DNA from 2 places in the Kitasatospora sp. NPDC101235 genome. Region 2 is predicted to be linked to the other one. Evidence: predicted binding sites of a transcription regulator. Region 2 holds the regulator's gene; the other holds the start of a gene.
What was found. The regulator HrcA, encoded in region 2, represses chaperone genes, less so after heat shock. The targets are predictions, from matches to a motif close to TTNGCACTCNGNNNNNCNGAGTGCNAA.
Positions count from the first base shown of each region.

Region 1 (10,319 bases), on a different contig from region 2:
GTCACCCACCGTCAGCGATCGGCGGCCGCCCCCGCCAGCCGCTCCAGCATCAGCGCCACGGCCGGCACCTCGGCCAGGTCCGGCAGGGTCAGCGCGACCACCTGGCGCACCGCGGGTGCCCCGGAGGCCGTCCGCACCGGCACCGTCGACACGCCGTCAGGGCGCACCGACTGAAGTGCCAGCCGAGGCAGTACCGCCACCCCGAGCCCGGCCGCCACCAGGCCGACCACCGCCGGGTAGTCGTCCGTCGCGAAGTCGATCCGGGGCTCGAAGCCCGCACCGGCGCACAGCTCCACCAGGTGCCCCCGGCACTGCGGGCAGCCGGCGATCCACTGCTCCCCCGCCAGCTCGGCCAGCTCCACCGCCCCGCCCCGCCCCGCCAGCGGATGAGCGGCGGGCAGCAGGCCCACCAGCGGGTCGTCCAGCAGCGGGGTGGCCACCAGATCGGACCAGTCGGTCCCCGCGGTCAGCTGCTGCGCCTCCAGGTTGGCCTCGGCCCGGGCCTCGCGCGGCGTACCGTGCGCGGGCGCCGGGAGCGCGACGGCGCCGTCGGACTGCGGGTAGCGGAAGGCCAGCGCGATCTCGCACTCGCCGCCGCGCAGCATCGCCAGCGACTCCGGCGGCTCCGCCTCGACCAGCGACACGCGCACCCCCGGATGGCCGTCCCGCAGGCGGGCGACCGCGGGCGGCACCAGGGTGGAGCTCGCGGTCGGGAAGGAGACCAGCCGCACCCGTCCGGCCCGCAGCCCGGCGATCGCGGCCACCTCCTCCTCGGCGGCGCAGAGCCCGGCCAGGATTCCGGTGGCATGCTTGAGCAGGACCCGACCGGCCTCGCTGAGCTGCATCCCGCGGCCCGAGCGGACCACCAGCGGGGTGTCCACCGACTTCTCCAGGGCCTTCATCTGCTGGCTGATGGCGGGCTGCGTACACCCCAGCTCGCGGGCGGCGGCGGAGAAGGAGCCGGTGCGTGCGACGGCACGCAGGACGCGCAGGTGGCGGGCCTCGATCATGCCTTAGTTATAAGGCAATCTTTGCGTTCTGCAAAATTCCGCTGATAGTTGAAAGGTCAAGGGCGGACGGCCGGAGGCCCGGCCCGCCTCCCCTCGCGGGGCGCGGACCGGGCCTCCGGTCAGTGGTTCGGGCCTCAGTGCGAGTGGCCGTGGCCGTGCGAGTGGCCGTGACCGTTGTCGGCCTCCTCCTCCTTCTTCTCCACCACGAGGGTCTCGGTGGTGAGGAGCAGGGAGGCGATCGAGGCGGCGTTCTCCAGGGCGGAGCGGGTGACCTTGACCGGGTCGATGACGCCGGCCTTCACCAGGTCGCCGTACTCGCCGGTGGCGGCGTTGTAGCCCTGGCCGATCTCCAGCTCGGAGACCTTGGAGGTGATGACGTAGCCCTCCAGGCCGGCGTTCTGGGCGATCCAGCGCAGCGGCTCGTGCAGCGCCTTGCGGACCACGGCGACACCGGTGGCCTCGTCACCCGACAGGCCCAGGCCGTCGTTCAGCACCTTGGCGGCGTGGACCAGGGAGGCGCCACCGCCGGCGACGATGCCCTCCTCGACCGCGGCGCGGGTCGCCGAGATGGCGTCCTCCAGGCGGTGCTTGCGCTCCTTCAGCTCCACCTCGGTGGCGGCGCCGACCTTGATGACGCAGACGCCGCCGGCCAGCTTGGCCAGGCGCTCCTGCAGCTTCTCGCGGTCCCAGTCGGAGTCGGTCGCGGCGATCTCGCCCTTGATCTGGGCGACGCGGCCGGCCACGGCCTCGGCGTCACCGGCACCGTCGACGACCGTGGTCTCGTCCTTGGTGATGGTCACGCGGCGGGCGGTGCCCAGCACGTCCAGGCCGACCTGGTCGAGCTTGAGGCCGACCTCCTCGGAGATGACCTGGCCACCGGTCAGGACGGCCAGGTCGCCGAGGATCGCCTTGCGGCGGTCACCGAAGCCCGGGGCCTTGACGGCGACGGCGTTGAAGGTGCCACGGATCTTGTTCACGACCAGGGTCGACAGCGCCTCGCCGTCGACGTCCTCGGCGATGATCAGCAGCGGCTTGGAGGCACCGCCCTGGAGGATCTTCTCCAGCAGCGGCAGCAGCTCCTGGATGGAGGAGATCTTGCCCTGGTTGATCAGGATGTACGGGTCCTCCAGGACCGCCTCCTGCCGCTCCGCGTCGGTGACGAAGTACGGCGACAGGTAGCCCTTGTCGAACTGCATGCCCTCGGTGAAGTCCAGCTCCACGCCGAAGGTGTTCGACTCCTCGACGGTGATGACACCGTCCTTGCCGACCTTGTCGATCGCCTCGGCGATCAGCTCGCCGACCTGGGTGTCCTGGGCGGAGAGGGAGGCGACGGCGGCGACGTCGTCCTTGCCCTCGATCTCGCGGGCGACGGAGAGCAGGTGCTCGGAGACGGCGGCGACGGCCTTGTCGATGCCCTTCTTCAGGGCGGCCGGGCCGGCACCGGCGGCGACGTTGCGCAGACCCTCGTTGACCAGGGCCTGGGCCAGCACGGTGGCGGTGGTGGTGCCGTCACCCGCGACGTCGTTGGTCTTGGTGGCGACCTCCTTGACGAGCTGCGCGCCAAGGTTCTCGTACGGGTCGTCCAGCTCGACCTCGCGGGCGATGGTGACACCGTCGTTGGTGATGGTCGGGGCACCGAACTTCTTGTCGATGACGACGTTGCGGCCCTTGGGGCCGATGGTCACCTTGACGGTGTCGGCCAGCTTGTTGACACCGCGCTCCAGCGAGCGGCGGGCGTCCTCGTCGAACTGCAGGATCTTCGCCATGTTCCCTATTCCCTCGGGGCTGCGGCCGGCCCACCGGCCGCCGAACTACGTGAACCAACAACCACGCCCCGGGCCACTGTCACTGAGGACACGGATCCGGGGCGGGTCGGGACGTCTTACTTCTCGATGATCGCGAGAACGTCGCGGGCGGAGAGCACCAGGTACTCCTCGCCCTGGTACTTCACCTCGGTGCCGCCGTACTTCGAGTACAGGACGATGTCACCCACGGCGACGTCGAGCGGCAGACGCTGGCCGTCCTCGAAGCGGCCCGGGCCGACGGCCAGGACGACGCCCTCCTGGGGCTTCTCCTTGGCGGTGTCCGGGATAACCAGGCCGGAGGCCGTGGTGGTCTCGGCGTCGAGCGGCTGGACCACGATGCGGTCCTCGAGCGGCTTGATGGCAACCTTGCTGCTGGTGGTCACGTCCGAGCTCCCCTTCGGAGATTACGGGAGTTTTCTAACGGGTAGGTGGCGAACCTGCGGGCCTGCCGTCGCGGGGGTCAGACACGCGTCTTCGCGTTAGCACTCCCCCAGTGGGGAGTGCCAAGGACGACCATAGGGCCGTGTTAGCACTCAGTCAACCAGAGTGCCAACGACGCGCCCTGAGGACCCCTGGTTCGCGGATGAGTAGTCGTACTCATGTGCGGCGCCGGGCCCGACGGCCAGACTCCTGCCATGACCTCGATCCCGATGCGTGTCGGCCCGACCCGGCCCAAGGACGCGGCTCTCGCCCTGCTGGCACTGCCCCTGCTGGGAGGCGTACTGCCGTTCGTCGTCTTCTTCCTCGTCGCCTGCCTCGGCAGCGGCCCCGGCCACGGGGACGACGGGGACGGGCTCATGTGGGCCTTCCTGGGCATCGGGATGCTGGCCGCCCCGGTCGTCGCCCTGGCCGTGGGCCTCGTGGTCGCCTTCCGCACCCGGCGGTCCGGCTACCGGTTCCTCCCGGTCACCGCCGCGCTCTCGCCGTTCCTGCTGCCGGTGGTCTTCTCCTCGGGCGTCCTGTGGCGGTGACGACGTCCGGCCCGCCGAAGCCGGCCGGCGTGAAGGACGCGCTGCTCGCCCCGCTCCCGCCGGTCGCCGTCACACTGGGCGCCCTCCTCGCCTGACCGGCGAGAATGGCCCCGTGGACATCGAGAACCTCCAGCCGCTGCTGACGCCCGAGGGCCAGGCCCTGCTCGCCGAGTTGCGCGAGTTCACCCCCGAGGAGGAGCTGGCGCTGGCGACCCGCTTGCGGCGGGAGCACCCGGCGGAGCTGGTGTCGGCGGCGTTCGGGCAGGCGCGGCTGCGGCAGCGGGCCCGGGCGAAGTTCGGGGCGGACGCCGACCTGATGTACTTCACGCCCAACGGGGTCGAGCAGTCCACCCGGCGCAGCGTGGCCGAGTGGCGCGCGCAGCGGTTCGCCGCGTTGGGCGTACGACGGCTGGCGGACCTGTGCTGCGGCATCGGCGGGGACGTGCTGGCGCTGGCCCGGGCGGGCATCGAGGTGCTGGCCGTGGACAAGGACCCGGCGGCCTGCGCCGCCACCGCGGCCAACGCCGCCGCGCTGGGCCTGGCCGGACTGGTTGAGGTGCGCTGCGCGGACGTCGCCGAGGTGGACGTCACCGGTTACGACGCGGTGTTCACCGACCCGGCCCGGCGCACCTCGCGCGGCCGGGTGTTCGACCCGGAGGCGTACGCCCCGCCGCTCTCCTGGGCGATCGAGGCCGGCCGGAGGACCCCGATCGGCGCGCTGAAGGTCGCGCCGGGCATCCCGCACGAGGCGGTGCCGCAGGACGCCGAGGCCGAGTGGGTCTCCGACCACGGCGACGTCAAGGAGGCGGTGCTCTGGTTCGGCACCGGGGCCGCGAGCCCGCACCGCGCCACCCTGCTGCCGCAGGGCGCCAGCCTGACCGGCGGCGACCTGCCCGACCCGCCGGCCGGCCCGGTCGGGCGCTACCTGTACGAGCCGGACGGCGCGGTGATCCGGGCGCACCTGGTGGCCGAGGTGGCCGGGCAGGTGCGCGGTCGGCTGATCGACCCGAAGATCGCCTACCTGACCTCGGACGAGCTGGTCGCCACCCCGTACGCGCACGCCTTCGAGCTCACCGACGTGCTGCCGTTCAACATCAAGAAGCTGAAGGCGCTGCTGCGCGAGCGCGGGGTCGGCACGGTGGTGATCAAGAAGCGCGGGATGGCGATCACCCCGGAGGAGCTGCGCCGTCAGCTCAAGCCCTCCGGGCCGAACACCGTCACGGTGATCCTCAGCCGCACCGACCACGGGCCGCTGATGATGCTGGGGCAGCCCGTACGGGCCGCTCAGGACGCGGGCGCCTGGATGTAGTCCTCCAGCCTGGCCACCGAGAAGCCCTGCTCCTGGATCCGGGCGAGCAGGTCGCCGAACATCTGGGTCATCGTGGCGCCCTTGAGCTCCTTGGGGCCGCGGAAGTGCGCCAGGATGATGTCGCCGGGCTTCAGCTTCTTGTCGCCGGCCTGGTACTGCATGTCGTGGATCTGCATCGACTCGCGCCACAGCACTATGGCGCGCGGGCCGCACTCCTGGACCGAGGTGTTGAGCGTCGGGGTGTTGGCGCCGTCGCCGAACGGCGGGCGGAACAGCAGCGGGGCGGTGCCGTACTGCTGGGTGAGCGCGGACTGGTCGTCGCAGATCTCGGCCTTCTGCTTCTCCGGCGCGAGCTTGCTCATCACCGGGTGGGTGACGGTGTGGTTCTGGATGTGGTTGCCCAGCGCCTGGAGCGGCTTGAAGTAGCCGTAGTCGTTCTTGACTATGTCCTTGGTCAGGAACATCGAGATCGGCACCTTGAGGTCGGTGAGCATCTCGACGAACTTCGGGTCCTTCTCGGCGCCGTCGTCGATGGTGATGAAGACGACCTTGTCGCTCGTCTTCACGTCGCTGAACACCGGCACGGCACCGGTGCGTTCGAGCTTGACGGGCTTGTCGGCGGGCGGCGCGGGGGCCGGGGCGAGCGGCTTGAGGTTCCACTTCGCCCAGGCCGCGGCGTCGCCCCCGGCCGGGGCGGTGCCGGGTGTGGTGGCCGCGGCGGCCGGCGCGGCGCCGGCGGACTGGGGTGCGGCCGGGGCTGCCGCGGTCGCGGCCGGGGCGGCGCTGCCGCCGCCCCCCTTTTCCCCGCACCCGGTGGCGAGGGCCAGCAGAGCCAGTGCCCCCGCCGCGTACGTCCTGGTCCTGCTCCGCCCGTCCCTGCTCACCGCACCGCGCTCCCGGTTCCCGTCCAGCTGCCTCTCAGCTATGCACGGTAGCGGCCGGGGCGGCGGTTCCCCGTATCATCCGCTTTTCGGATTACTCGATGTGCTCACTGATGAAGGACCAGCGGTGCACCGGGCGGCCGAGCAGTTCGGCCGGCGGGTCGGCGACGGGCGCGGGCTCGCCGCTCCACCAGGTGATCAGCAGCACGCGCTCCCCGGGGGCGGAGAGCAGCTCGGCGCGCTCCAGGCCGGCCGCGCCACGGACTGCCGGCAGCGCGAACTCCCGCACCCAGGCAGCGAGTTCAGCCCCTCGGCCGGTCGCCGCCCGGGCCTCCCACATCGCCGCGACGGTCATGCCGCGCCGCCGCCGAGGGCGTCGTAGGCCTGGCCGTGGAAGTCGCCGTGCCCGATGTCCGCAGCCGGCACGTGGACGTCGGTGACCGGCATCGAGGAGTCCGCCGACAGGTCGAAGGCGGAGGGCGCGCGGTCGCGCCACACCATCTCGGCGCCCAGCGCCGCCACCATCGCGCCGTTGTCGGTGCACAGGCCCGGCCGGGGCACCCGCAGCCGGATGCCGGCCCGGTCGCAGCGCTGCTGGGCCATCTCGCGCAGCCGCGAGTTGGCCGCCACGCCGCCGCCGATCATCAGATGGTCGACGCCGTTGTCCTTGCACGCCTTGACGGCCTTGCGGGTGAGCACGTCGGTGACCGCCTCCTGGAAGGACGCCGCCACGTCGGCGATCGGCACCTCCTCGCCGGCCCGGCGCTTGGCCTCCACCCAGCGGGCCACGGCGGTCTTGAGACCGGAGAAGGAGAAGTCGTACTCGGGGTCGTTCCTGCCGCTCAGGCCGCGGGGGAAGGCGATCGCCCCGGGGTCGCCCTCGCGGGCCGTGCGGTCGACGATCGGGCCGCCGGGGAAGCCGAGGCCGAGCACCCGGGCGACCTTGTCGAAGGCCTCTCCGGCCGCGTCGTCGATGGTCGCGCCGAGCGGGCGGACGTCGCTGGTGATGTCCTCGCTGAGCAGCAGCGAGGAGTGCCCGCCGGAGACCAGCAGGGCCATCGTCGGCGAGGGCAGCCGGCCGTGCTCCAGTTGGTCGACGCAGATGTGCGAGGCGAGGTGGTTGACCCCGTACAGCGGCTTGTCCAGCGCCCAGGCGTACGCCTTCGCGGCACTGACGCCGACCAGCAGCGCACCGGCCAGGCCGGGGCCGGCGGTGACGGCGATGCCGTCCAGGTCGCTCGCCTTGATCCCGGCGGTGTCCAGGGCGCGCTGGATGGTCGGGATCATCGCCTCCAGGTGCGCGCGGCTGGCGATCTCCGGGACGACGCCGCCGAAGCGGGCGTGGTCGTTGACGCTGGAGGCGACCGCGTCGGCCAGCAGCGTGGTGCCGCGCACGATGCCGACGCCGGTCTCGTCGCAGGAGGTCTCGATGCCGAGGACGAGCGGTTCGTCAGCCATGGCGGGTGTCCTCAATGTCCTTCGGGTCAGTGCTGTCAGTGCTCGGGTGGTCGAGGCGCATCACCAGCGCGTCGACGTTGGCCGGCTGGTAGTAGCCGCGCCGGATGCCCACCGGTTCGAAGCCGTGGCGCTCGTACAGCCGCTGGGCGCGCGGGTTGTCCACCCGCACCTCCAGCAGCAGCTCGGCGCACTCGCGCCGGGCGGCCTCCCGGATCAGGTCGGTGAGCAGCGCCGCGCCGAGGCCGGCGCCCTGGCGGCGCTCGTCGACGGCGATGGTCTGGACGTCGCCCTCGCCGGCGATCGCCATCAGCCCGGCGTAGCCGACGATCGTGCCGTCCGGGGCGGCCGCGACGGTGTAGTGGCGGGTGCCGCCGGGGTGGGATTCGGCCAGCTCGGACCAGAACATCCCGGCGGACCAAGCGTCCTCGGGGAAGAGCCGCAGCTCCAGATCCAGCACCGGCGCGATGTCCCACCAGCGCATCGGGCGCAGGGTGGTGCCGTGGTTCACGCCGGAAGCACCGCCTTGCCCCCTAGAACGGTCTTGTAGGCGGCGGGGACCTGGGCGTCCGGGCGGCGCAGGTACAGCGGGTGGTTCGCCAGCAGCTCGCGCCCGGCGGCCAGCTCGGCGGCGGCGAAGCCGGCCAGGGCGCCGGCCGAGACGTGCTCGGGGCCGTGCGCGCCCGGGAAGGCGTCGGGGTAGAGCAGCGCGCCTGCGCCGACGGAGCGTTCCTGCGGGGTCAGCTCGGCCGGGCGGTCCACGCCGGGGCCCTCGGTGCGGCGGCCGTCGGCGTCGTACGAGGCCCAGTAGACCTCCTTGCGGCGCGCGTCGGTGGCGACCGTGAACGGCTGCCCGGCCAGGCCCTCGGCGCGGGCCTGGAAGGCGATCGCGTCCAGGGTGCAGACGCCGTGCACCGGCAGCCCGAGCGCGTGGCCGAGCGCGGCGGCGGTCACCAGGCCGACCCGCAGGCCGGTGTACGGGCCGGGGCCGACGCCGACCGCGATGCCGGTCAGCTGGTGCTTGTCCACCCCGGCGGCCCGCAGCACCCGGTCGATCGCGGGCAGCAGCAGTTCGCCGTGGCGCCTGGCGTCGACCTGGTGGGTCTCGGCGAGAACGGCCGTGCCGTCGTGGACGGCGGCGGTGACGGCGGGGGTAGCGGTGTCGAACGCGAGCAGCAGCACGGGGTCAAGGTTAGACCGACGTTGGGCCGACCGGCCGATCGGCAAGGCGTACGACCCGGGAACACAGATCCGAGGCGCTGCGACCCGCGAGGATGAACCTGGCACGATGGGGCCGTACGTAAAGGGACGGCGGCGGGAGCGGCAACGTGGCGAAGATGGGTCCTGGAGTGGTGGTCACGGGGTTGACCCTGGGGGCCCTGGCGGTGGTGAGCCTGCTGGCCTTCCAGGCCAACGGCGCCCAGGACCGGGCGGGCGGCGCCAAGCCCACCGCCACCACCACGGCGACCGGTACGGCCACCGCCGCGGCGCCGGCCCCCGCGCCCGCCCCGACCGTTCCGCCGCTGCCGGCCACCTCCGGCACCGGTCTCCGGGTGGTGTACTCGATCGGCAGCCACTACGTCTGGCTGGTCGACCCGAAGAAGGGCCCGCAGGCCGTGGCCGCCTTCCCGGTCACCCCGGGCTCGGTCGAGCCCGCCCCGGGCAGCTACGCGGTGTACAGCCGCACCCAGACCACCACGGGGACGGACGGCAGGCAGATCGAGCACGTGGTGCGCTTCGCGCAGCAGAACGGCGTGGTGTTCGGCTTCAGCGCGGCGGTCGACGGCGCCACGCCGACCACCGACCCGAGCGCCAAGACCGGCGGCATCCGCAGCGGCCGCGCCGAGGGGCAGCTGCTCTGGGACTTCGCGCCGAAGGACACCAAGGTGGTCGTGATCGCCTGATCCCGGACGGCCCGGAACGACCCACGTGCTCCAGGTCCGGGACGTGCGGCCTCACGCGGCCCGGGGCGCCTGCGCCTCGGGCCGTTCGTCCTGCCTGGGCCGCGGTTCGGGCGGGGTGGACACCGCCTCGGCGGCCGCGCAGGCGGCCAGCAGTGCCCGCATCGGCTCTCCCGGAGCGCGGCGGGCGGAGTCTCCGGCCCCGGCGGCGGGGACCGCGCGCTGCGGGTCGGGGGTGGTGCTCGACATGGCGCCTCCCTAGTTAGGCAGACCTAACCGCAGCACCCATCCCACCACGCCCGGCACCCCGCCCGCAACACTTGCCGACAGCCTGTCGGCAACCCGTCGGCTATCCGAGGTCCCCCAGCGCCACGTCCGACCAGCGCGGGCCGATGCCGGTCAGCACCACCCGGCGCGGGTCCTGGTCGTCCCCGTCCGCGGTGTCGCCGATGGCACGCTCGATCCGGACCTCCAGCCGGTCCTCGGACAGCTGCTCGACCTTGCCCTCTCCCCACTCGACCACGACCACCGACTCGGGCAGCGAGACGTCCAGGTCGAGGTCCTCCATCTCGTCCAGGTCCCCGCCCAGCCGGTACGCGTCCACGTGCACCAGCGCCGGGCCGCCGATCAGCGAGGGGTGCACCCGGGCGATCACGAAGGTCGGCGAGGTCACCGCCCCGCGGACCTGCAGGCCCTCCCCCAGGCCCCGGGTCAGCGTGGTCTTCCCCGCCCCCAGCTCACCGGAGAGCAGCACCAGGTCCCCCGGCCGCAGCAGCGCGGCCAGCTCCCGGCCGAGCCGGCCCATCCGCTCCGGCGTGGGGACGGTGAGAGTGGCGTGCGAGCCCATGCGCGTGTCATGCCCTTCGGTCCGTACCGGCGCACCGACCACCGGCCGCCACCGCTACCGTGCCACATCGGCGCGCCCGGGTGCGGCGCGCGGGGGCCTAGGCCGGGTCGACGACGGGTTCCGCGGCCCGCTCCCGGGCC
Region 1 is NZ_JBIWNZ010000003.1:154,627-164,945, forward strand. Features, by position in the region: gene ACIRRH_RS06760 (LysR family transcriptional regulator) at 12-1,010, opposite strand; gene groL (chaperonin GroEL) at 1,145-2,776, opposite strand; gene groES (co-chaperone GroES) at 2,893-3,198, opposite strand; gene ACIRRH_RS06775 (hypothetical protein) at 3,451-3,786, shown strand; gene ACIRRH_RS06780 (SAM-dependent methyltransferase) at 3,899-5,095, shown strand; gene ACIRRH_RS06785 (polysaccharide deacetylase family protein) at 5,071-5,979, opposite strand; gene ACIRRH_RS06790 (hypothetical protein) at 6,071-6,331, opposite strand; gene tsaD (tRNA (adenosine(37)-N6)-threonylcarbamoyltransferase complex transferase subunit TsaD) at 6,328-7,434, opposite strand; gene rimI (ribosomal protein S18-alanine N-acetyltransferase) at 7,427-7,915, opposite strand; gene tsaB (tRNA (adenosine(37)-N6)-threonylcarbamoyltransferase complex dimerization subunit type 1 TsaB) at 7,939-8,613, opposite strand; gene ACIRRH_RS06810 (hypothetical protein) at 8,769-9,335, shown strand; gene ACIRRH_RS06815 (hypothetical protein) at 9,387-9,581, opposite strand; gene tsaE (tRNA (adenosine(37)-N6)-threonylcarbamoyltransferase complex ATPase subunit type 1 TsaE) at 9,682-10,179, opposite strand; gene ACIRRH_RS06825 (alpha/beta fold hydrolase) at 10,277-10,319, opposite strand, start outside.
Region 1: a site for HrcA is predicted at 3,342-3,368, ahead of groES (co-chaperone GroES). Genes of this name have one in related genera too.

Region 2 (10,319 bases):
CTCGCTCACCTGGGCGCAGACCGCGGCCCGGGTCAAGGCGGTGGCCGCCGGCCTGATGGCGCTCGGCATCCGGCCCGAGGATCGGGTCGCCCTGGCCTCCTCGACCCGGATCGAGTGGATCGTCGCCGACCTCGGCGCCATGTGCGCGGGCGCCGCGATCACCACCGTCTACCCCAGCACCAACGCGGACGAGACCGCGTTCATCCTCTCCGACTCCGGCTCCCGGGCGCTGTTCGCCGAGAACGCGGCCCAGCTGGCCAAGGCCGTCGGGCAGATCGACCAGCTGCCCGGGCTGCGCACCGTGATCCTCTTCGACGCGCCCGCCGAGGCCCCCGAGAGCGCCGGCCTGGAGCTGCTCACCCTCGCCGAGCTGGAGGAGCGCGGCACCCGGTACCTGGCGGAGCACCCGGACGCGGTGGAGAAGGCCGTCGACGGGCTCGACAAGGAGCAGCTGGCCACTCTCATCTACACCTCCGGCACCACCGGCCGCCCCAAGGGCGTGCGCCTGGTGCACGACTGCTGGGCGTACGAGGGCCGGGCGCAGGAGGCCAGCGGGCTGCTGGGCCCCGACGACGTGCACTTCATGTGGCTGCCGCTGTCGCACGTGTTCGGCAAGACGCTGATCTCCGGGCAGATCGCCACCGGGCACGTGATGGCGGTGGACGGCCGGGTGGACCGGATCATCCACAACCTGCCGGCGATCCGGCCGACCGTCATGGCCTCGGCGCCGCGCATCTTCGAGAAGGTCTACAACGGCATCGCGGGCAGGGCCCGGGCCGAGGGTGGCGCCAAGTACAAGATCTTCATGTGGGCGGCCGGGGTCGCCCGCGAGTACGCCCGGGTGATCCAGGAGAGCCGGGTCGCCACCGGTACCGGAACCGCCCCGCTGGGCCTGCGGATGCAGCACGCGCTGGCCGACCGGCTGGTGTACGCGAAGATCCGGGCGGCCTTCGGCGGCCGGCTGCGCGGCGCGGTCTCCGGCAGCGCCGCGCTCGCCCCGGAGATCGGCTACTTCTTCCTCGGCGCCGGGGTGCCGATCCTGGAGGGCTACGGCCTGAGCGAGACCAGCGCCGGCTCCTGCGTCAACCGTTCGGAGGACGTGCGGATCGGCACGGTGGGCCGCCCGCTGCCCGGCACCGAGGTGCGGATCGCCGAGGACGGCGAGATCCTGCTGCGCGGCCCGGGCGTCATGCGCGGCTACCACAACCTGCCGGAGAAGACCGCCGAGGTGCTGGAGCCGGACGGCTGGTTCCACACCGAAGACATCGGCGAGCTCACCCCGGACGGCTTCCTGCGGATCACCGACCGCAAGAAGGACCTGTTCAAGACCTCCGGCGGCAAGTACGTGGCGCCCAGCGAGGTCGAGGGCAAGTTCAAGGCGGTCTGCCCGTTCGTGAGCAACATCCTGGTGATCGGCAACGGCCGCAACTACTGCACCGCGTTGATCGGCCTGGACGAGGCGGTCCTGCTGCCGTGGGCCGTCGAGCACGGCCTGGCCGGCAAGTCCTACGCCGAGCTGGCCGTCGAGCCGGCCGTGCACGAGCTGGTCGAGGGCTTCGTCAAGCGGGTCAACGCCGACCTCCAGCGCTGGCAGACGATCAAGAAGTTCCACCTGCTGCCCCGCGACCTCGACATCGAGCACGGCGAGCTCACCCCGAGCCTGAAGATCAAGCGCCCGGTGGTCGAGCGGACCTACGCGGACGCGGTGGCCGCGATGTACGCGGGCGCCAACGAGGCCTGACCGGCCCCGTTCCCGTACGGCCCGCCGGGTAGGGCGGGTCGTACGGGACAATGGGCTCATGCCCTCCGCACTTCCCGACGGCGAACCGGTGCCGTCCGACGGTTCCCTGCCCGCGCACGCCCTCGACGGGCTGGGCTCGCGGCCGTTCGGTTTCTACCTGCACGTGCCGTACTGCGCCAGCCGCTGCGGCTACTGCGACTTCAACACCTACACCGCCACCGAGCTGCGATCCTCCGGGGCGGTCGCCTCGCAGGAGACGTACGCGGACAACGTGGTCGCCGAGATCCGGCTGGCCCGGAAGGTGCTGGGGGAGACGGACCTCCCGGTGCGGACCGTCTTCCTCGGCGGCGGCACCCCGACCCTGCTGCCCGCCCGCGACCTGGTGAAGATGCTTGCCGCGATCCGCGAGGAGTTCGGGCTCGCCGAGGACGCCGAGGTCACCACCGAGGCCAACCCGGAGTCGGTGGACCCGGCGTACCTGGCCGAACTGCGCGAGGGCGGCTACAACCGGCTCTCCTTCGGCATGCAGAGCGCCCGCCCGCACGTCCTGCGGCTGCTCGACCGCCACCACACCCCGGGCCGCCCCGAGGCCTGCGTGGCCGAGGCCCGCGCGGCCGGCTTCGAGCACGTCAACCTCGACCTGATCTACGGCACCCCGGGCGAGTCCGACGACGACTGGCGGGCCTCCCTGGACGCCGCCATCGGCGCCGGGCCCGACCACGTCTCCGCGTACTCGCTGATCGTCGAGGAGGGCACCCGGCTCGCCGCCCGGGTCAAGCGCGGCGAACTGCCGATGATCGACGACGACGTGCACGCCGACCGCTACCTGATCGCCGAGGAGGCGCTCGGGGCCGCCGGCTACTCCTGGTACGAGGTCTCCAACTGGGCCACCACCCCCGAGGGCCGCTGCCGCCACAACGAGCTCTACTGGACCGGCGCCGACTGGTGGGGCGCGGGCCCCGGTGCCCACAGCCACGTCGGCGGCGTCCGCTGGTGGAACGCCAAGCACCCCGCCGCCTACGCCCGGGCCCTGGCCGAGCACCGCACCCCGGCCCTGGCCCGCGAGGTGCTGGCCGACGAGGATCGCCGCGTCGAGCGCATCCTCCTCGAACTGCGCCTGGTCGACGGCATCCCCCTGGACCTCCTCACCGACACCGGCCGCAAGTCCGCCGCCCGGCACCTCGCCGACGGCCTGCTCGCCGCCGGCCCCTACGAGCAGGGGCGCGCCGCCCTCACCCTCCAGGGGAGGCTGCTGGCGGACGCGGTCGTGCGTGACCTGGTGGACTGATTGTCGTTAACGTGGGGTCAGCCGTCGGAGGGAGCGCGCTATGACCGCCATCGATGATCGGATGATGGGAATCTTCGAGAACCTGGAGGTTCCGGAAGGCGTCAAGGCCGAGCTCATCAGGGGGGAGATCGTGATGATGGCCGGGCCGGACATGGTCCACAACCTCATCGTCTCCGCGATTCAGCACCAGACCCCCTACGCCCGATGGCGGGCGCTTCAGACCCAGGATCTGATCATCTCCGGCGAGGCCAGCGAACCCCAGCCGGATCTGGTCGTCTTCGAGCGTGGTGTCGTCCCGGAGGCGGGCCGTTTGCTGTCCGCCTCCGCGGTGACCGTTGTGGTCGAGGTGGTCTCCAGGACCAGCGCGCACCGGGACTACCGGACCAAGCGTGAGATGTACGCCCAGGGCGGGATCCCGGCGTACCTCATCGTCGATCCGCTCAAGGGCGTGTGCGTGCTCCTCACGGATCTGACCACCGACACGGCTTCGGGTGCCCCGGTGTACTGGTCCGAGCGGACCACCAAATTCGGTGATCCGATTCAGGTCGACCTGCTCGACATCACCCTGGACACCTCCGAGTTCCAGACCTACTCCTGACCCGGCAGGGCCGTGAAGTCGATCAACTCCTCCACCCGGCCCAGCAGTTCGGGCTCCAGGTCCTTGTAGGAGTTCACCTTCGAGAGGATGTGCTTCCAGGCCGCCGGGGTGTCCACCGGCCAGCCGAGGCGGCGGCAGGTGCCCTCCTTCCAGTCCTCGCCGCGGGGGACGGCGGGCCAGGCGGGGATGCCGACGGAGGCGGGCTTCACGGCCTGCCAGATGTCGATGTAGGGGTGGCCGACGACCAGTACCGAGTCGCCGGTGACCTGGGCGGCGATGCGGTGCTCCTTGGTGCCGGGGAGCAGGTGGTCGACCAGGACGCCGAGGCGGCGGCCCGGGCCGGGGGCGAAGTCGGCGACGATCGCGGGCAGGTCGTCGATGCCGCGCAGGTACTCGACGACCACGCCCTCGATCCGCAGGTCGTCGCCCCAGACCCGTTCGACCAGCTCGGCGTCGTGCCGGCCCTCGACGTAGATGCGGGACTCCCGGGCGACCCGGGCGCGGGCGTTCGGGACGGCGATCGAGCCGGAGGCGGTGCGGGCCGGGGTGCGCGGCGCCGCCGGGCCGGTGGGGCGGACCAGGGTCACGACCCTGCCCTCCAGCAGGAAGCCGCGCGGCACCAGCGGGAACACCCGGTGCTTGCCGAACCGGTCCTCCAGGGTGACGGTGAAGCCCTCGGCGGTCCTCTCGCAGCGCACCACCGCCCCGCAGAAGCCGGTCGCCGCCTCCTCGACCACCAGGTCCCGCTCGGCGGGCACCTCCGGGGCGGGCTGTTGCTTCTTCCACGGCGGGGTCAGGTCGGGTCCGTACTGGCGGCTGCGCATACGGGTGATCATAGGGATCGGGCACTGGCATGATCACCGCATGCACCGCTTCCACTCCCGCGCCGTCCGGGCCGGGACCTTCCTGTTCCTCGTGCTCTCCGGGGCGGCCTTCGGCCTCGCGAAGGATTGTTGGCCGCAGTACACCGGCGCCGCCGTGGCCGCCCTCGGGGCCGCCTTCGTGCTGTACGTCGTGTCGGAACTGGCGAGTACCGGGGGCGCCGGGGCGGCCGGTGCGGCGGAAGCCACCGCACCGGCCGAGGCCGTCGGTGGTGGGGTGCCGGAGCGGGACGAACCGGGGGACGACCAGGACCTGGAGCTGTGCGACGTCTGCGGCCGGACGGAGCCCAGGACGGCGGACCGCGGGGGTCTGGAGCTGCCCGAGGGGTGGCTGGCCCTGGAGATCGACCGCCGGTCCGCCGAGGTGCTCTACCGCACGTACTGCTCCGAGGAGCACATGCGCCTGGACCTCGCGGGCCCGCTTCCCGCCCCGGAACCTTTCCGGGGCGGGCCCGGCGACCCCTGGGACGGGGCCCCGCGAACCGTCGGGGACCGGCTCGCCGATCTGGCCTGGACGGTCGGGCTGTGGCTCCTGGGCGGGTTCCTGCTGCTCGGCTCCGTCCTGGCGGTCCGGTTCCTCATCGGACTGCTGTAGCGGACGGCGTGCTGAGGACGTGAGAGCCGGGAGCGCACATGTGGGAGAGTGCGGGCGATCACGAATCCTGGGGGTGGATCAGTGCGCACACGTCACTGCGCGGTGGGTGGGGCCGTTCTGGTGGTTTTCGGCGTGTCGGCGTGCTCCGCCGACTCGCAGGCCCGGCCGGAGAGCGTTGCGAGTTCCAGTCGGGCGCCGCTGCAGGACGGGCTGCGTGCGGGCCTGCTGACCCAGGAGCGGCTTCCCCGGGGGTTCCGGTTGAACACGGTGGAGGTCGACCCGACGTCCACCGCCGCTTCGGCCACGCCCGTCCCCATCGCCTCGCTTCGGTGCGACGAACTCGAGGTCGACTCCTTCACGACGACGCACGCCCCACCCCTGGAGAACGTGGCGGTGGGCCTGGAACGGCCGCCGACCAGCGGCGAGGACGACGGCTGGTTCGGCCGGGAGTCGCTCGACCGCTACGCGCCCGGCCGAGCGGCCGAGGTCATGGACGCCATCCGCGGCGCCGCGAAGCGCTGCGCCTCCTTCACCACCACACTCACGGACGGCACGAAGATCCGGGAGACCGCGGCCGTCACGCCGGCCGGGGTGCCGGCTGACGAGAGCCTCCTGATCCACTTCACCTCGACCTTCCCCGGGGGCTCGAAACCGTTCGAGAAGGTCACCGGTTTCGTCCGCCAGGGCGACGTGATCCTCGTCGTGCAGCACTCCTCCGGCCGGAAGCCGTCCACGGACACCCAAGAGGTCCTCGCCGCCGCCGTGAAGGCGTACCGCTCGACCACCGGCGGCTGACACCCGCGCACCGTCACAGACCCGGCGCACCCCAGACCGGGAACCAGCGGCTCAGGTCCTTCTCCAGCCGCAGATCGTTCCCCAGCATCGCGTTGACCTGCAGCTCCAGCGGGCTGTTGCGCTTCTCCCCGCCGCCCGGCATCGGGGCGAAGGGGTAGAAGGTGCCCCGCTTGTAGAGGTAGACCAGGGCCAGCGACCGCCCCTGCGGGTCGCGGAAGGCGACGAGCGAGCAGAGCAGCTGCGGCCCGAAGCCGTTCGCCTCCAGCTCGCTGTTGACCGCGTGCAGGTCGTTCACCAGCTCCGGCAGCTCCTCGGGCCGGTGCCGGGCGAGCAGCCAGGAGTAGCCGTAGCCGTCCCTGGAGGCCTCCACCGGGACGCCGCCGCGCTCGGTGTCGGCGTCCAGCAGCGCCCGGACCTGCTGCTCGACCTGGACGAAGGCCGCGCCCTCGACGGCGGCGAAGCAGACCGAGCCGAGCCCGGTGGGGGTGAACCCGGCCCCGGCCTCCAGGGTGAGCGCGGCGGACGGCACGCCGAACAGCTGGTCGAGGTCGGGCTTGACGGGCTTGGTGCGGCCGAACAGGGCGTCCAGGATTCCCACGGCGGTCCTTTCACATCGGGGGTCAGTGGCCGAGCTGCTCGGAGATCCTCGCCAGCTGCGCCAGCCGCTTCTCCAGCGTCGGGTGGGTGGAGAACAGCTGCGAGGCGGTCTCCCGGGCGCTCAGCGCAGGGGCGAAGTAGAAGGCGTTGTACGGCTGCGACTTGCGCAGGTCCTCGGTGGGGATGGCCGCGATCTGCCCGGTCACCTTGGTGAGGGCCGCGGCCAGTGCGCTGGGCCGGCCGGTGAGCTGGGCGGCGGCGCGGTCGGCGGCCAGCTCGCGGTAGCGGGACAGCAGCCGGGTGAGCAGGAAGCTGATCGCGTAGACGACCATCGACACCAGCGGGATGATCAGGGCCACGATGGCCGCGTTCTGGTCGTTGTTGTTGCGCCCGCCGCCCATGAACCCGCCGTACATCGCGATCCGGGTCATCGCCCCGGCGAGGACGCCGAGGAAGCCGGCGATCGTCATCACCGCGACGTCCCGGTGGGCGACGTGCGACAGCTCGTGCGCGAGGACGCCCTCCAGTTCCTCCGGCTCCAGCCGGCGCAGCAGTCCGGTGGTCACGCAGACCACCGCGTTCTGCGGGTTGCGGCCGGTGGCGAAGGCGTTCGGCATGTCGTTGTCGGCGACCGCCACCCGGGGCTTGGGCATGTCGGCCAGGGCGCAGAGCCGGTCGACGGTGCCGTGCAGCTGGGGGAACTGCTCCGCGGACACCTGGCGGGCGCCCATCGCCCGCTCGGTGATCTTGTCGCTGAACCAGAACTGGGCGACGAACAGCCCGCCGGACAGCAGGACGATCAGTGGCCAGGCGCCGCGCAGAAGCGCGATCAGCAGGCCCGTGAAACCGACGTACAGCAGCCCGATCACGAACATCGTCGCGACCATGCGGCTGGTCAGGCCGCGATCAGGTGCGAAACGGGTGTGCTGGCCCGAGCTCGACATCGCTTGCTCCTCCGTTCGCCGTCGATATCGATGCTGCCACCCGGACGGCCTCCCGGCACCATCCCGGCGCCGGGAGGATCGAACCGTCGGCGCCCCGCGGGCCGTGGGCGGAACTGCGGGGAGGATCACCCCGGTCGGGCCGTTCCTGCCGTAGGACCCGGGCCTTACACTGGCAGGTACGGATTTGGCACTCGCGTGTTCAGAGTGCCAAGGCCGGGGCCTTCCGGAGCGGCCCGCAGCAGCAAGGGACACAGTCGGACAACGTGCGAAGACGGAGGTGCGTGCCCCATGGCCGGTGAGGTCCGCCAGCTGGACGACCGCAAGCTCGCCGTGCTCCGCGCGATCGTGCAGGACTACGTGGGCACCGAGGAGCCGGTCGGTTCCAAGGCCCTGGTGGAGCGGCACAACCTCGGGGTGTCGCCGGCGACCGTCCGCAACGACATGGCGGCGCTGGAGGAGGAGGGCTACATCCACCAGCCGCACACCAGTGCCGGCCGCATCCCGACCGACAAGGGGTACCGCCTCTTCGTCGACAAGCTCGCCGAGATCAAGCCGATGAGCGCCCCCGAGCGCCGGGCCATCCGGCACTTCCTGGACGGCGCGGTCGACCTGGACGACGTGGTCGCCCGCACCGTGCGGCTGCTCGCCCAGCTGACCCGGCAGGTCGCGGTGGTGCAGTACCCCTCGCTGTCGCGCTCCACCGTCCGGCACATCGAGCTGGTGGCGCTGGCCCCGGCCAAGGTGATGCTGGTGCTGATCACCAACACCGGTCGGGTCGAGCAGCGGATGGTCGACTGCCCGGGCGCGGTCGGCGAGACGGTGCTGGCGGACCTGCGGGCCCGGATCAACGCGAGAGCCACCGGCCGGCGCCTCCCGGAGGTCCCCGGACTGCTGGAGGAACTCCCGGCGCACTTCGAGCAGGTCGACCGGCCGACCGTCAGCACGGTCCTGGCGACGCTGTTCGAGACCCTCGCCGAACAGAACGAGGAGCGGATCATGCTGGCCGGCACGGCCAACCTGACCCGCTTCGGGCACGACTTCCCGCTCACCATCCAGCCGGTGCTGGAGGCCCTGGAGGAGCAGGTCGTCCTGCTCCGCCTCCTGGGTGAGACCGCGGACGCCGCGATGACGGTCCGGATCGGGCGGGAGAACACCTACGAGGGGCTGACTTCCACCTCGATCGTCTCGGTCGGCTACGGTTCGGGCGACGAGAGCGTGGCCAAACTGGGTGTGATCGGTCCGACCCGGATGGATTACCCGGGCACAATGGGGGCGGTGCGAGCGGTGGCGCGGTACGTGGGCCAGATCCTGGCCGAGTCCTAGCAAAGGCCGCCGTTAGAAATCTAACGGGGGCGTCCAGTCGCAGCACTACTACAGGCGGAACAAGCGGAGCATTTGGTGGCCACGGACTACTACGCGGTACTCGGCGTCCGACGGGATGCGGGGCAGGACGAGATCAAGAAGGCGTTCCGGCGCCTGGCACGCGAACTGCACCCGGACGTCAACCCGGACCCGAAGACGCAGGAGCGGTTCAAGGAGATCAACGCCGCCTACGAGGTGCTCTCCGACCCGCAGAAGCGTCAGGTCTATGACCTCGGCGGGGACCCGCTGTCCCCGGGCGGCGGCGGCGGTGCGGGCGGCTTCGGCGCCGGCGCGGCGGGCTTCGGCTTCTCCGACATCATGGACGCCTTCTTCGGCGCCGCGGCCGGCCAGCGCGGCCCGCGCTCGCGCACCCGCCGCGGCCAGGACGCCATGATCCGGCTGGAGATCACCCTGGAGGAGGCCGCCTTCGGCACCACCAAGGAGCTCCAGGTCGACACCGCCGTCACCTGCACCACCTGCAGCGGCGAGGGCGCGGCCCCCGGAACCTCGGCGCAGACCTGTGACATGTGCCGCGGCAAGGGCGAGGTCTCCCAGGTCACCCGGTCCTTCCTGGGCCAGGTCATGACCTCCCGCCCCTGCCCGCAGTGCCAGGGCTTCGGCACCGTCGTGCCGACCCCGTGCCCGGAGTGCGCCGGCGACGGCCGCGTGCGGGCCCGCCGCACCCTGACCGTCAAGATCCCGGCCGGTGTCGACAACGGCACCCGGATCCAGCTGGCCGGCGAGGGCGAGGTCGGCCCCGGCGGCGGCCCGGCCGGCGACCTGTACGTCGAGATCGCCGAGACCGCCCACACCATCTTCCAGCGGCGCGGGGACGACCTGCACTGCACCGTCACCATCCCGATGACGGCGGCCGCGCTCGGCACCCAGGTGCCGCTGCAGACCCTGGACGGCCTGGAGGAGGTCGACATCCGGCCCGGCACCCAGTCCGGCCAGTCGATCCCGCTGCACGGCCGGGGCATCACCCACCTGCGCGGTGGCGGCCGGGGCGACCTGATAGTGCATGTCGAGGTGAAGACGCCCGGCAAGCTCGACGCCGAGCAGGAGGAGCTGTTGCGCCGCCTCGCGGTGCTGCGCGGCGAGGAGCGGCCGGCCGGCCAGTTCGCGCCGGGCCAGCAGGGCCTCTTCTCCCGGCTGAAGGACGCCTTTAACGGCCGGTAGCCGTCCGCGGAGGGGTGCCGGGGGAAGGCCCCCGGCACCTCTTCCGTGTTTCCGTCCCACTCCTGGAGGTTCTCCGTCATGACCGCGCCCGTCTTCGTCGTCGAGACCGAGCGGATCGCCGCCGCCGTGCCCGGGGCCGTGGTGCGCCTGGACGGCCCGGAGGGGCGGCACGCGGCCGCGGTGAAGCGGCTGGAGCCGGGCGAGGCGGTGACCCTGGCCGACGGGCTGGGGCTCGGCGTGGACGGCACGGTCGCCGAGGTGCTCGGCAAGGACGCGATCGACGTGACGGTCGCCGCCGTGCGCCGGGAGCCGGAGCCCGCGCCGCGGATCGTGGTGGTC
Region 2 is NZ_JBIWNZ010000001.1:134,331-144,649, forward strand. Features, by position in the region: gene ACIRRH_RS00625 (AMP-dependent synthetase/ligase) at 1-1,741, shown strand, start outside; gene hemW (radical SAM family heme chaperone HemW) at 1,800-3,029, shown strand; gene ACIRRH_RS00635 (Uma2 family endonuclease) at 3,070-3,627, shown strand; gene ACIRRH_RS00640 (DUF3097 domain-containing protein) at 3,618-4,451, opposite strand; gene ACIRRH_RS00645 (hypothetical protein) at 4,492-5,103, shown strand; gene ACIRRH_RS00650 (hypothetical protein) at 5,236-5,898, shown strand; gene ACIRRH_RS00655 (hypothetical protein) at 5,912-6,496, opposite strand; gene htpX (zinc metalloprotease HtpX) at 6,519-7,439, opposite strand; gene hrcA (heat-inducible transcriptional repressor HrcA) at 7,728-8,762, shown strand; gene dnaJ (molecular chaperone DnaJ) at 8,838-9,980, shown strand; gene ACIRRH_RS00675 (16S rRNA (uracil(1498)-N(3))-methyltransferase) at 10,059-10,319, shown strand, end outside.